Regions from separate parts of the Mucilaginibacter sp. SG538B genome, predicted to be linked through region 1. Evidence: riboswitches for the same ligand, from Rfam matches in the RefSeq annotation. Region 1 holds a riboswitch; the other holds the start of a gene.
The links. A riboswitch is a leader RNA that binds a small molecule or an ion and turns the genes downstream of it on or off. The one in region 1 is predicted to bind S-adenosylmethionine.
Positions count from the first base shown of each region.

Region 2: another riboswitch for S-adenosylmethionine. It lies ahead of FHW88_RS16180 (O-acetylhomoserine aminocarboxypropyltransferase/cysteine synthase family protein); the one in region 1 lies ahead of metH (methionine synthase).

Region 1 covers NZ_JABMJI010000002.1:1,362,524-1,370,409, reverse strand. Annotated here, with positions in the region: gene FHW88_RS15465 (hypothetical protein) at 27-593, shown strand; gene FHW88_RS15460 (Bax inhibitor-1/YccA family protein) at 771-1,502, shown strand; SAM riboswitch class I at 1,636-1,745, shown strand; gene metH (methionine synthase) at 1,950-5,654, shown strand; gene FHW88_RS15450 (methylenetetrahydrofolate reductase) at 5,882-6,838, shown strand; gene FHW88_RS15445 (hypothetical protein) at 6,976-7,593, shown strand; gene FHW88_RS15440 (hypothetical protein) at 7,654-7,886, opposite strand, start outside.
Region 2 covers NZ_JABMJI010000003.1:696-8,581, reverse strand. Annotated here, with positions in the region: gene clpB (ATP-dependent chaperone ClpB) at 1-1,611, shown strand, start outside; gene FHW88_RS16190 (homoserine dehydrogenase) at 1,688-2,923, opposite strand; gene metX (homoserine O-acetyltransferase family protein) at 2,923-3,978, opposite strand; gene FHW88_RS16180 (O-acetylhomoserine aminocarboxypropyltransferase/cysteine synthase family protein) at 4,130-5,449, opposite strand; SAM riboswitch class I at 5,693-5,803, opposite strand; gene FHW88_RS16175 (trans-sulfuration enzyme family protein) at 6,042-7,157, opposite strand; gene FHW88_RS16170 (hypothetical protein) at 7,333-7,641, shown strand; gene FHW88_RS16165 (hypothetical protein) at 7,660-7,812, shown strand.

The sequences.
Region 1 (7,886 bases):
GGTTCAGACAATTTGAAATCAAAAACATGCACGATATTGAACCATATTACCGCTGGAGAGATGATTACGTGGCATCGGAAGATGAGTTTTCGCCTTTTTATGCGACAGAATACAGCGAATTTGAATTTGACAAGCAGGTATACAATTACCTGCTGCACCCACAATGGGACTCATTCGGCTCCAATACCCTTTATTTAAAAGTACTTTTTGCCGATTATGATAAAGGCTATACCATCATTGAGCTGATAGGCGAATGGAATGATGCCATCAATAACGACATTATGCTGCTGAAGCGTGAGCTGCTCGACCTGATGATAGATAATGGCATCAGTCATTTTATCCTGATCGGCGAAAACGTACTCAACTTTCATTCAAGCGATGATTGCTATTACGAAGAGTGGTTCCAGGACGTGGAAGACGGCTGGATAGCAGGCATCAACTTCCGCGAACACGTGATAGACGAATTTAAACACAGCAATATCGACTATTACATCAATTTTGGCGGCGAACTCGATAGCCTTGGCTGGCGCACCCTGAAACCCATACAGGTTTTCAAAAAGGTTGAAGAGCAGTTGATGCGCCGTTTGAATTGAGGGTTACAGAGTCAAGAAGCAGGAAGAACAGAAATCAAGACTGCAAGAATCAAGAGTCAAGAGACAAGACATTTCGGAAAACTTTCCTGTTTCTTGACTCTTGATTCTTGCAGTCTTGCTTCTTCATGCTGTATTCACCTTTTATTTATATATTCGTACTATAATTTTTAACACAAAATGGAATTTAAAGAATCTAAATACAACTTCGATAATGTAATCGAAGTTAGGGATCAATCAGAAGTTGCTTCACGCAGGTTTATGGCCGGCGTTTTCAGCTGGATGTTCGTTGCGCTTGGCGTATCAGCAATAACAGTTTATCTATTTTTAAATATGGGCCTGATCAGTCTGATCGTTGCACCAACAGGCGGCCTTACGGGTTTTGGCTATTTTGCGCTGTTTTCGCCACTGGCGTTTTCATTGGTAATGCAATTTGGCTATAACCGAATCTCTTATCCGGTATTGGTGCTGCTTTTCGTAGCTTATGCAACACTTATTGGCATCAGCTTAAGTTTGATATTTCTGATCTACACATCTGCATCAATATTGGGTGTTTTCATTACCGCATCAGTAACTTTCGGTATTATGGGCATTGCCGGTTATACTACCCAGATGGATTTAACAAAGTTTGGTTCAATCATGTACATCCTGTTCATTGGGATTTTTGTAGCTTCATTAGCTAACTTCTTTATGCACAGCGAACAAATGAGTTACATCATCAGCTACATAGGCATAGCTGTATTTACTGGTTTAACTGCCTACTATATGCAAATGTTAAAACGCATTGGAGCAGGTATTGAATACGGTGATGCAAGCTCGAAAAAACTGGCCCTGATGGGTGCGCTAACATTGTACATCACACTGATCAACCTGTTTTTTATGCTCCTCCGTTTATTCGGCAGAAGAAGATAATCTCATTAAGAAATTCAATCATAAAGCTGCCTCCGCAAAAGGCGGCTTTTTTTGTTTAACAATGTGGCTTAGGCATGATATTTAGCGTATGTTATATACTTGCAAATGATAACTTTATTGCGCAACTTTGCACTGCTTATGGAGAAAGACGGAGGGATTAGACCCTGCGATGTCTTAGCAACCTGTGCTTCACAAGGTGCTACATTCTACCAGGCAGCAATTACGCGCCCGGACAGATAAGCGAAAGTCATAACAACACCCGACTTTTCGAGATAAGCTGTATTTAGATTTGAGATATTAGACGTGAGATTTGAGATAGCTTCGGCTCTTTCAATCGCCTGTTTAATGTCTTTTTATCAGATATATGAGGTGAAAGACATGATGTTTTAGCAAGGTTCTCTCCGCTAAAATCTCACGTCTCAAATCTCATATCTCACATCTCAAAAAATGGACATTAGAAAAGAATTACAGAAACGCATACTGGTGATTGACGGAGCAATGGGTACCATGATTCAAAGGTACCAGCTTACCGAGAAGGATTTTCGTGGCGAGCGTTTTCGCGATCATCATAGCGACCTGCAGGGCAATAACGACCTGCTCAATATCACGCGCCCTGATATTATCAAAGCCATCCATGCCGAATACCTGGATGCCGGTGCGGATATCATTGAAACTAACACTTTCAGCACACAGGTAATTTCCCTTGCCGATTATCACCTGGAAGAACTGGCTTATGAACTAAGCTACGAAGGTGCGCGTATAGCCCGCGAAGTAGCCGACGAATATACCCGGCATAACCCCGAAAAACCGCGCTTTGTTGCCGGTGCCATCGGGCCAACAAACCGCACTGCGTCTTTGTCGCCAGATGTAAACGATCCGGGATACCGCGCCGTTACGTTTGATGACCTGGCCGAAGCTTACTATGACCAGGTACGGGGTTTGGTTGACGGTGGTTCGCACCTGTTGTTGGTTGAAACCATATTTGATACCCTTAATGCCAAAGCTGCGCTGTTTGCCATAAAACGTTATGAGCAGGAATGTAAAGCTGCAGGTAAGGATTTTCCCGCTTTCAGGGATTCGGGCGGTATCATGATCTCAGGTACTATTACCGATGCTTCAGGCCGTACCCTTTCCGGGCAAACTGTCGAAGCTTTCTGGAACTCGATAAGCCATGCCAACCTGCTATCGGTAGGCCTAAACTGCGCTTTGGGTGCCCGGGAAATGCGCCCGCACCTTGCCGAACTTTCTGAAAAAGCAGGCGTATTTATTTCGGCCTATCCAAACGCCGGCTTACCCAACGAGTTTGGCCAGTACGACGAAACTCCGCATGAAACCGCTCACCAGGTTGATGATTTTATCAAAGCCGGCCTGGTTAATATTGTTGGTGGCTGCTGCGGTACCACACCCGAGCATATTAAGTGCATTGCCGATAAGGCTGCCAAATATCCGCCCCGCCCTATCCCTCAAATTGAGCCGGATATGCGCCTGAGCGGCCTGGAAGCGGTCACCATTAAACCCGAAAGCATTTTTGTAAACGTGGGCGAACGCACCAACATTACCGGTTCCCCTAAGTTTTCCAAATTGATCCTTGCCGAAGATTATGAGGCAGCTCTAAGTGTTGCCCTGCAACAGGTGGAAGGCGGCGCGCAGGTCATCGATATTAACATGGATGAGGGCATGATTGATTCGGAGGCTGTGATGGTAAAATTCCTGAACCTGGTTGCTTCTGAACCGGATATAGCCAAACTGCCTATTATGATCGACTCATCCAAATGGACAGTGATCGAGGCCGGTTTGAAATGCGTACAGGGTAAAGGTATCGTGAACTCCATCTCCCTGAAAGAGGGTGAAGAAAAGTTTAAAGAGCATGCCCGGAAAATCTTAAGCTATGGTGCCGCCACCGTTGTAATGGCCTTTGACGAAACCGGTCAGGCTGATTCATTGGAGCGCCGGATCGAGATCTGTAAACGATCATATGAGATCCTGGTGAACGAAGTAGGATTCCCGCCGCAGGATATCATTTTCGATCCGAACATCCTAACAGTTGCTACCGGCCTGGAAGAACATAATAACTACGCGGTAGATTTTATTGAGGCCACCCGTTGGATCAAGCAAAACCTGCCGCACGCTAAAGTGAGCGGCGGTGTAAGTAACATTTCGTTCTCGTTCAGGGGTAATAATACCGTGCGCGAGGCCATGCACTCGGCATTCCTGTACCATGCCATTAAAGCCGGTATGGATATGGGGATTGTAAACGCCGGCATGCTGGAGGTTTACGAGGAGATTCCGAAAAACCTTTTAGAACTGGTAGAAGATGTACTCCTTAACCGCCGCCCGGATGCTACCGAGCGCCTGGTGGAATTTGCCGACACCATCAAAAGCAAAGGAAAAGAAGTTGTACGCGACGAAGAATGGCGCAAAGGCACCGTTCAGGAGCGCCTCTCCCACTCGCTGGTAAAAGGCATTGTTGAATACCTTGACGACGATGTGGAGGAAGCCCGCCAGGCCTACAGCAAACCACTTGAGGTTATTGAAGGTCCGTTGATGGATGGTATGAACATCGTAGGCGACTTGTTCGGTGCCGGCAAGATGTTTTTACCACAAGTGGTAAAATCAGCCCGTGTAATGAAAAAGGCGGTGGCTTACCTGCTACCTTTTATCGAAGAAGAAAAAAAGAACAATGTAAATGCCGATCAGCGTGCCAACGCCGGTAAGGTGTTAATGGCCACCGTAAAAGGCGACGTACATGATATTGGTAAAAATATAGTTGGTGTGGTATTAGCCTGTAATAACTTCGAGGTGATAGACCTTGGGGTGATGGTGCCCGCGCAACGCATTATTGAAGAGGCTAAAAAGCAAAACGTTGATATCATTGGGTTAAGTGGTTTAATCACCCCATCGCTTGATGAAATGGTGCATTTTGCCAAGGAAATGGAACGCGAAGGTTTTACTATTCCGCTAATCATTGGTGGTGCTACAACGTCGCGCATTCACGCTGCCGTAAAAGTGGCGCCGCAATACTCCGGGGCTGTCATTCACGTTTTGGATGCTTCGCGCAGCGTTACCGTTTGCAGCAATCTAATGAGCAAGGACAACCGGGATGCCTATATCCAGAGCATTAAAGACGAATACGCCAAAGCCCGCGAGGCACATGCCAATAAAAAATCGGACAAGCGTTTCGTAACAATCGAAGAAGCCCGTGCCGGTAAATTCCAGATTAGCCTGGATGGCGATGTGGCGCCGAAACCCGCATTTACAGGCACCAAAGTATTTGAGAATTTCCCGCTGGAAGAGTTGCTGCCTTATATCGACTGGACGCCATTTTTCCACACCTGGGAACTTCGCGGCAGCTATCCGAAGATCTTTGACGATAAGTTTGTAGGCGTTGAAGCCAAAAAACTATTTGATGATGCGCAGGTATTGATGAAACGTATTGTTGACCAGAAACTGTTCACCGCGAAAGGTGTAATTGGCTTCTGGCCGGCCAATGCCGTAGGTGATGATATTGAATTATATACCGATGAAAGTCGCACAACAGTTTTAAATCGCATCCATACCTTACGCCAGCAGGCCGAAAAGGTAAAGAACGATCCGTACTATGCATTGTCGGATTTTATCGCGCCAAAAGAAAGCGGTGTGCCTGATTACTTCGGCGGCTTTGCGGTAACAACCGGTTTGGGTTGTGATGAATTGGTTGCTGAGTTTGAGGCCGATCATGACGACTATAACAGCATCATGGCCAAAGCCCTTGCCGACCGCCTTGCCGAAGCCTTCGCCGAAAAAATGCACGAGTTGGTACGTAAGGAATACTGGGGCTATGCCAAAGGCGAACAGCTAAGCAATGCCGACCTTATTAAGGAAGAATACCAGGGCATCCGTCCGGCACCGGGTTATCCGGCCTGCCCGGACCATACCGAAAAAACCACCTTGTTTGAATTACTAAAAGCAGAAGACAACGCAAACATGCACCTAACCGAAAGCCTGGCCATGCTGCCGGCCGCATCGGTAAGCGGTTTCTACTTCGCACATCCGCAGGCAAGATATTTCGGCTTGGGTAAAATCAGTAAGGATCAGGTTGAGGATTATGCTATCCGTAAACAAATGCCATTGGAGGATGTGGAAAGATGGCTAGGGCCGAATATTAATTATTAGCCCCCCTGCCCCCTAAAGGGGGAGTAAGGGAAGAAACGACAAAGCGAGGGCTTGTGCGGTTCCCCTCTTGAGAGGGGTGGAGGGTGTGTTAACAAAGCGATAATAAACGCCGCATAACACACCCCTGCCAACACACAAATCCACCGCGCCCCCTCTCGAGAGGGGAACTTGAATTGTAATTATAAAACTTAAATAAAAATTCCCCCTTTAGGGGGGGTAGGGGTCAAATGAAAATACCTGAACATATAGCAAACGCCAACGGCAAAACACTTTTTTCTTTTGAACTGATCCCGCCTTTAAAGGGGCAGAGCATCCAGGGCATTTATAATGCTATTGATCCGCTGATGGAGTTTAAACCTCCGTTTATTGATGTTACTACCCTGCGCGAGGACTTTATTTACAAGCAGCACCCAAGTGGCCTGCTCGAAAAATTATCGTACCGCAAACGCCCGGGCACTATTGCCATCTGCGCGGCTATCATGAACAGGTATAAGGTTGATACCGTGCCCCACCTGCTTTGTGGCGGCTTTACCAAAGACGAAACCGAGAACGCCCTTATAGAATTAGAGTTTTTAGGTATCGAAAACGTACTGGTATTGCGTGGCGATGCGCGCCTTGGCGATTCATCATTTGTACCTACGCCTAATGGCCATTGTTATGCTACCGATTTGCTGCAGCAGGTAGTAAACCTTAACAACGGTATTTATTTGCATGAGGACCATGGCAATACAGCCAAAACAAACTTTTGTATTGGCGTAGCCGGTTATCCCGAAAAGCATTTTGAAGCCCCGAACCTTAAAACCGACTTTAAATACCTGAAGCAAAAGGTAGAAATGGGTGCACAGTTCATTGTAACCCAGATGTTTTTTGATATTGGTAAATACAAGGAGTTTGTAAACGGCTGCCGGGCCAATGGTATCAATGTGCCTATTATTCCGGGGCTGAAACCGATCACATCATCAAAACAATTGGTTACGCTGTCAAAGACATTCCATATTGATATCCCGGAAGATTTGAGTGATGCCATCCATGCCTGCGCCACCGAAAAGGATGTTAAAGAAGTAGGTATTGAATGGATGATCAATCAATGTAAAGAGTTGATTGCCTTTGGCGCGCCAGTGCTGCATTTTTATACCATGAGCAACGCCGGGCCTACTAAACGTATTGCTGAAGCGATATTTTAAAGTTGCATCCTCACCCTTCACAAAATCGTCATTGCGAGGTACGAAGCAATCCCCAACCTACAGAGTGACTATGCAAGTCGTCCCTATACAGTAGGGGATTGCTTCGTTCCTCGCAATGACGTGGTGATTATATATAAATGACAGGCGATCAATTACTAAAAATAAAACGCTATTTTTATTTTAGTAATAAACTGCCTATGGATACCTTTAGTCACATCAAGGCTGTTATCAGCATTACATTGGGGCTTAGCATTACCCACCTGCTTAAAGGGGCGGCCAAGCAAATTCAGCACCCCGGCCGGGATAAACCTTATTGGGTGCATAACCTGTGGGCGCTTTACGTGTTTATATTGCTGCTGCACTTTTGGTGGTGGGAGATTAGCCTGCACGAAATAAAGCACTGGCTTTTTGCCGAGTACTTTTTCATCATTATCTACATTGTTACTTATTACAGCGTCTGTGCATTGCTCTATCCTGATGATTTAAAAGACTATCAGGACTACAAAGACTACTTTTACTCACGCCGGAAATGGATCTTCAGCATTTTGGGGGCCAGCTATCTGCTTGATATCATAGATACCGAAATAAAGGGGCCAAGCTATGTACATCACTATAACATCGAGTACCCAATCCGCAATATCAGTCATTTTATATTATGTATGATAGCCATTAAAGTAGAGAACCGCAACTTTCACGCGGCATTGGTGATCGTGTTCCTTTTGTACGAGGCCTCGTACATCCTGAGATTATTTTAACGGTTAAAATGAGAGGGCGCCGACATGCAACGGCACCCTCTTCCCCCGTTCACATGCAGGTTACTTGCAAAAGATAACCTGGTTCGTTTTTCCCCAGTCGTTACTTTCGCCGGTGGTTAATTTGCGATAGGTTGTCAGGGTTAGGCTATAGGCGCATGAGGGCCATGCGCTAAAAGGAGGAGTTAAAACAAATGGTGACGGCGAGGCCATGTCAAATTTCTTAGCGTCTCCGCGCGGAGTTGTGCCACTGGGCAGACCGCTGACCGTACCCGTAGCGTTTGACCATACACCCA
Region 2 (7,886 bases), on a different contig from region 1:
GAAGAACCTGATGCTGCTGATGCCATCTCTATTTTACGTGGACTGAAAGAACGTTATGAAACCCACCACAAAGTGAGGATCAAAGACGAAGCGATCATCGCCTCTGTCGAAATGTCACAACGCTATATTTCCGACAGGTTTTTACCGGATAAAGCTATCGACCTGATGGACGAGGCTGCATCAAAACTTCGCCTGGAAATGGATTCGGTACCGGAAGTGGTTGACGAACTGGAACGCCGCATCATGCAGCTTGAAATTGAGCGCGAAGCTATTAAACGTGAAAAAGACGACCGTAAGGTTGCCGAACTAAGTGAGGAAATAGCCAACCTGTCGCAACAGCGTGATTCATTACGTGCCAAATGGAAAGGCGAAAAAGACCTTGTTGATGGCATCAATACTAAGGTTGAGCTGATTGAAAATTATAAACTGGAAGCCGAACAGGCCGAACGTGCGGGCGATTATGGTAAGGTAGCCGAATTACGCTACGGTACTATAGTTGAAGCCCAGGCCGAAGTTGAAAAGTTGAAAGCCGCCCTGCTTGAAAACCAAAGCGACAGCCGCATGCTGAAGGAAGAGGTTACCGCCGATGATATTGCCGGTGTAGTAAGCCGCTGGACAGGCATCCCGGTAAGCAAGATGATCCAAAGCGAACGTGAAAAACTGCTTAATCTTGAAGATGAACTGCACAAACGTGTAGCCGGGCAGGAAGAAGCTATTGAGGCAATAAGTGATGCTATCCGCCGCAGCCGTGCAGGTTTGCAGGATAAGCGCAGGCCAATAGGTTCGTTCATATTTTTAGGTACAACCGGTGTGGGTAAAACCGAACTGGCAAAAGCCCTGGCCGAATACCTGTTTAATGACGAAGGTGCACTTGTGAGGATAGATATGAGTGAATACCAGGAACGCCATGCTGTTTCAAGGCTGATAGGAGCGCCTCCGGGCTATGTTGGGTATGATGAAGGCGGACAGTTAACGGAGGCCGTTCGTCGCAAGCCTTATAGTGTGGTTTTACTGGATGAAATTGAAAAAGCCCATCCCGATGTATTTAACATCCTGCTGCAGGTGCTGGATGATGGCCGCTTAACGGATAATAAAGGCCGTGTGGTGAATTTTAAGAATACTATCATCATCATGACCTCCAACATTGGTTCAAACATCATCCAGGAAAACTTCCAAAACCTGGAGGACGAAAACCGCGATGAACTGGTGGCAAAAACCAAAAACGAGCTGTTCAATTTGTTAAGGGCAACTATCCGTCCGGAGTTTTTAAACAGGATAGATGAGATCATCATGTTTACTCCGCTTAATCGCGATGAAATTCATGATATCGTTAAGCTGCAGTTTAAACAGGTACAGCAAACGCTTGCTGAAATGGGTGTAACTATCGAAGCATCCGATGAAGCCTTAGATTGGTTGGCCCAGTTAGGTTATGATCCTCAATTTGGTGCACGTCCGTTAAAACGCGTTATCCAGAAAAAGATACTGAACGAGTTGAGTAAACAGATCCTGGCGGGTACAGTTGATAAAGACAGCGTTATTAAAATAGATATGTTTGATAACCAGTTCGTGTTCCTGAACTCGGCCAAAGAAGCTACGGAACCGGCTAAATAAGCTGTAGAAAATTAATTAAATGTAAAAAGGCTTCCCAATTTGAGAAGCCTTTTTTTATTAACAACCGGAGAATCTATTAAAAAACTTCAGCTGTTTGTTTAGTTACCGATGCTAAGCTGACCCCCGTAAGCTGATCGGCAAAGGCTACGAAAGCCTTACTCTCAGATATACGATGTTGATTAGCGATCAGATTTTGCAAATTGATTTTTCCTATCACAAATTTATAACTACCTGAATAGTAGCGCTCATTGATGTGCTCAAAGTTCAGCGCTTCAACCAGTTCCTCGTCATCATAACGCAGGTAAATGGTTAATTCAATGTTATTGGTAAAATTAAGGTCTGTTTTTTCTTTAGCTTTTTTGTATTCATACTGGTAGTTATAGCGCAACGCGGCAATATCCGACAGTACAGCCGAACCGGTAGGATGCCCACCTGCACCTTTGCCAAAAAAGAATTGCTGATCGGCAAAGGCGGCCTGTACGGTTACGCCATTATATTCGTACTCAACGTTGTATAAAAACTCTTTGTCGTTTACAAATTTAGGCAGTACAAACAGGGCAACGTTACGGTCGTCAAGCTCTTTAGCTACAGGTACCAGTTTAATTTTGAGGTTCTTTTCGCGGGCATATTGCAAATCTGCGGCTGCAAGGTTCTGAATGCCGAGGTTAAATACTTCATCGGGCTGTACAACTACGCCATATGCGTGTGCAGCAGCAATAACCAGTTTGTATTTCGCATCAAAACCACCAACATCGCTTGTTGGGTCGGTTTCGGCAAAGCCGAGGTCCTGAGCTTGTTTTAATGCACTGTCGTAATCCAACCCTTCAATAAATCCTTTTGACAGTATATAGTTTGATGAACCGTTGAAAATACCGCTTATGGAGTGCAGTAACTCGTTGTCGTAATATTCCTCAAGATTACGGATGATCGGGATACTGCCGCAAACCGCGCCTTCATATAATAATGAAGTTCCATACTGGTGCTGAATTTCGATCAGTTCATCCAAATGCAGGGCGATCATTTTTTTACTGGCAGATACTACGTTTTTGCCAGATTTTAAAGCTCTTGAAACAATTTCAAAAGCAGCTTCAGTATCATTGATCAATTCAACAATGGTATTGATCTCGGGATTGTTAAGCAGCTCTTCTTTATCGGTAGTAAATAAATGTGCCGGTAAAGAACGTTTTTTATTAGGATCCTTAATAGCAAATTTTACTATCTCGATATTTAAATGCTTTGTTTTGATGATATCATATAATCCCTGGCCAACAACACCAAATCCGAAGAGGCCGATATTTAACTTTTTACTCATTACGCTGTACGTTGCAGTTCTATAATTTTTCCTTTCACATCGGTTTTAAAAAACGATGTAAATATGTTTGTTAATGCTTCTGTTTCAATTAAAAATCCGTCGTGCCCATAAAACGAATCCAGTTCGGCAAAGGCAGCTTTTGGGATATGCCTGAACAGGTATTGCTGTTCTTCAATAGGGAACAACACATCCGATGAGATGCCGATAACTAATGTTTTTGCCTTGATGAGGCTCAACGCTTTATCTACACCGTGACGGCCCCGGCCCACATTGTGTGAGTCCATCACTTTGGTCAGGTACCAATAACTATAAGCGTTAAAGCGGTTCACCAGCTTTTGCCCCTGGTAGTTTTGGTACGATGAAGAACGGAAATTGTCCTGCACATCGTCTGCTTCTTCCTGTTGGGTAATACCGTAGGTTTTATAAGTACGATAACTCAGCAGGGCAATACTGCGGGCTGCTTTTAAACCCTTTTGGCCGCCATCAGGTGTGTTAGCGTAAAAAGTACGATCGGCTGTGATAGCCAAACGTTGCGACTCGTTAAAAGCAATGCCCCATGGCGAGTGCTTGGCGTTGGTTGCTATCAGGATAAGATTTTTAATCCGCTCCGGCTCAATGATAGCCCATTCCATAGCCTGCTGGCCGCCTAATGAACCACCAATTAATACGCTGATATTATTAATGTTTAAATGCCCGGCAAGCAACTGGTGTGCTTTAACCATATCCCTTGTAGTAAACTGGGGATATGAAAGATAATATGGCTGGCCGGTAACCGGGTTAATGCTCAACGGACTTGTAGTGCCGTAAGGAGAACCCAAAATATTGGCGCAAACTATAAAATGCTCTTCCGGGTTAAAAAAATAACCCTCGCCAATAAGCCCTTTCCACCAGTCAAATACATCGCTGTTGGCAGTAAGCGCATGGCAAACCCAAACAACATTATTTTTTTCCTTATTTAACCGGCCATAAGTGTGAAAACCTATTTCTAAACCTTCAATTGTACGGCCCGATTCAAATTCAAAAGTATCAGTGTATTTAAATATCTCTGCGTTCATTCTGTTATTTGTCACGCTGTGTTAAGTCGAAAGTCTTTAGTTTAAAGTCTCAAGTCGAAGTTTCAATTTTCCGGCTTAAGACTAAATACTTAGAACTTAAGACTTAACTACACGTAACGTTTACTATATCACTTAAAAAAACTATACATTGTTATACTAACTCACCCTCACCTTGCTTAATTTTTGCAAAAGCCTGTTCAAAATCGGCTTTAATATCATCAATATGTTCAATACCAACAGCCACGCGCAATGATGCAGGTGTAACACCGGCAGCTAATTGCTCTTCATCAGATAATTGCTGATGCGTGGTTGCCGATGGCTGGATGATGAGTGTTTTTGCGTCGCCAACATTGGCTAAATGGCTCACCAATTTAAGGTTATTGATCAAGCGGCTGGCCTGTTCTTTGCTCCCTTTAATTTCGAACGATAGTACGCCCCCAAAACCGTTTTTTAAATACTTTTTAGCTAAGTCATGATATGGCGATGATTCCAGTCCCGGGTAATTTACGCTTGCCACCTGTGGGTGCTGCTCCAACCATTTAGCCAGTTGCAGGGCATTATCAACGTGACGTTGTACACGCAGAGAAAGCGTTTCCAACCCCTGGATATTCAACCATGAATTAAATGGTGCCTGAGAGGGGCCGAAATCCCTCAAACCTTCCACACGGGCACGGATAATAAACTGGATATTGCCAAACGGGCCCCCAATGCCAAATACATCGTTAAATATCAACCCGTGGTAACCTTCAGATGGTTCGGTAAATTGCGGGAATTTGCCGTTACCCCAATTGTAATTGCCTGCATCGATAATAACACCGCCAATACTGGTACCATGCCCGCCAATCCATTTGGTTGTTGACTCCACAACCACATTAGCGCCATGTTCAATAGGACGGAAGAGGTAACCACCGGCACCAAAAGTATTATCAACAATTAGCGGAAGGTCATGCCTTTTGGCAACTTCGCTCAGCTTTTCAAAATCGGCAATGGTAAAGCCCGGGTTACCTATTGTTTCCAAAAAGATGGCTTTTGTTTTGCCATCAATGAGCGCTTCGATATTGGCTGCTGTATCATCTTTGGCAAAGCGTACTTCGATACCCAGGCGTTTGAAAGCTACTTTAAACTGGTTATAGGTGCCGCCGTACAGGAAAGGTGAAGTAACAAAGTTATCGCCAACCTGTAAAATATTATTAAGGGCAAGGAATTGGGATGCCTGGCCAGAGGCTGTTGCCAGCGCAACCACACCGCCCTCTAACGCCGCGATGCGTTTTTCAAACACATCGGTAGTAGGGTTCATGATGCGGGTATAGATGTTACCAAACTCTTTCAGCGCAAACAGGTTGGCGCCATGTTCGGCGCTGTTAAATACGTATGAAGTAGTTTGATAAATGGGCACAGCACGTGAACCTGTTGTTGGGTCAACTTCCTGGCCGGCATGTAATTGTAAGGTTTCGAATTTTAAGGCAGACATAGTTGTAATTTTTTAATGTGTTTAATTTAGATTTTGAATGTTTAGATGAATTTGGAAAGCCGGTTCAAAAACAACCGGTTTAACAACACGCTTTTCAGAAAATGAAAATAGGAGCGTGCTAAGCATCAACAGCAGCAACACATACAAATACAGCTAATAGGGGAGCTAATATGTTGTATGTTACCGTTTGCGGTGTAAAAAGTGTTGCGTTGCGTAAATTTAATTAAACTTTTCATGGTTATAAATTTATATTCCCCGGTGTTATTTGCCGGGACAGGAATTGGCACCTTCTTCAACATTGAAGGGTTGCCAGCGGGTCATTGAGCCTGATCTCTCGCCGCTTCTTTATAAATCAAAACCCGAACTATGTGCGGAGGATTGATCGACGTTGGTATCACTACCAAATAATGTTGCGAATATAAGGGATTGTGAGGTAATATACCAAATTTTATTTCTTTTTAAGGTGAAAGGTTTATTTTGAGGTGAAAGGCAAAAGGCGAAAGGTTAAAGGTTTTGTGAATACGGAATTTTTAAATTCACATGACAGCTTATACCTTTCGCCTTTGACCTTTATCCTTTCACCTTAAAAGGCCTAAGCAAGGGCCTGCTTCATATCGGCAATCAAATCGTCAATATGTTCCAGCCCAACTGAAACCCTTAGCAGGTTACGTGGTGTTTTGGTATCCGGGCCTTCAACAGTAGCGCGGTGTTCTATTAGGCTTTCAACACCACCAAGGCTGGTAGCTTTGATAAATAGTTTCAGTTTATTGATGATGTTATGCGTGTCGTTCTCATCGCCCTTAATAGTAAAAGATAACATGCCACCAAAAGCCAGCATCTGATCTTTAGCTATCTCATGCTGCGGGTGCGAGGGCAAACCGGGGTACATTACCTGTTCAACATTGGGATGCTGTTCAAGGTATTCGGCTAATAACTGTGCATTTTGTACGTGGCCTTTTACACGGTATGGTAAAGTTTTAATACTGCGTACCAGGTAATAACAATCCATAGGCGAGGGGATTGCGCCACCCATTTCCTGCACCTGGCGGATTTTTGTCCACCAATCATTCTTTTCGGCCGTGATCAACACGCCGCCCATCAGGTCGCTATGTCCGCCAAAATATTTGGTGACTGAGTGCATAACCATATCCGCGCCCAGCTCAAGTGGTCGCTGGCACATAGGGGTGGCAAATGTATTATCGCACAAAACTTTAATGCCCTTTGCTTTGGCAATAGCAACCACCTTTTTAATATCGGTTATTTTAAGCAGGGGGTTTGAAGGTGTTTCAATCCAGATCAAACCTGTTTCGGGCTTGATGTGCTGTTGTAAAACCCCGGTATCGTTTACATCAATAAAATCGAAGGTAAGGATCCCGGCAAAAAGGGTTTTAAGCTGATTACGTAAGCCATGATACATATCATCCGGCGCAATTATATGGGTGCCCGGCTCCAATGATTGAAATACCGACATCCCGGCCGCATTACCTGATGAAAAGCAAGCTGCTTCAACACCTCCCTCTAACTTTGCCAGCACATGCTCCAGTGCGTGACGATTGGGGTTCGATGAGCGACTGTAAATATAACCTGCCGGAAAACCGCCATCCTCACCGCGCTCAAAAGTGGTTGACATAATAATGGGTTGTATAACGGCCCTTGTTGCTTCATCAACATGGTTGCCGGCATGTATCGCTATAGTTTCAGTTTTCATGGTATTGTATTATGATATCGCCCAAAATAAACAAGAATATTTGTTATTAGCTGTAGCGTTTTTATATTTTTTGCCGAATAGGTTTAAAAACCAAACCGCATGAAAACGTGCTTTATCTTCCTGTTTGTTATTATTGGGCTATCTGCCTGAAAAAAAGATGCCAATGATACCGCTTATGACAAAAGCTATAAAGTATGGCAAAACTTTAAGACTGAAAGTAAAAATTCATATACTTATACCGCTAATAACGGTTCAGTTTTTGGTTATGGCTCCGAAACCAAGATCACCGTTCAAAATGGCGTTGTTACAGCGAGGGGTTTTTGAATACCGTGAGTTTAAAGGCGGACCGAACTATGGATATGGCGCTCAGCTAAATGCGGCTTCACAGGATTCCGTTTATATGACAGCATCCTGGATGAAGGAAAATATATCAGACAGGGGGCCATTGGGAGCCCTGTACAGAGTATGGGGCGATGGAAAATAAATGGTAAAAGGCGACATCATGGACTATTTTGGTCTCAGCGGACATACTAACGACGAGTTGAAGAAAATGGGTTATATTGTATGGATGCCTGTTCAGGAAAAAGGTTCATGGTTAGGGGAGGGCGACGACCCAACGTTTATGAACATGCTTGACAATGGATTACGTGCATAAGAAAAAGGTACTTATGGAGGCTGGGGCGGCACCGGATTTATTGATCCTAAAGGTAAAAACGCCTTCTTCCAGAA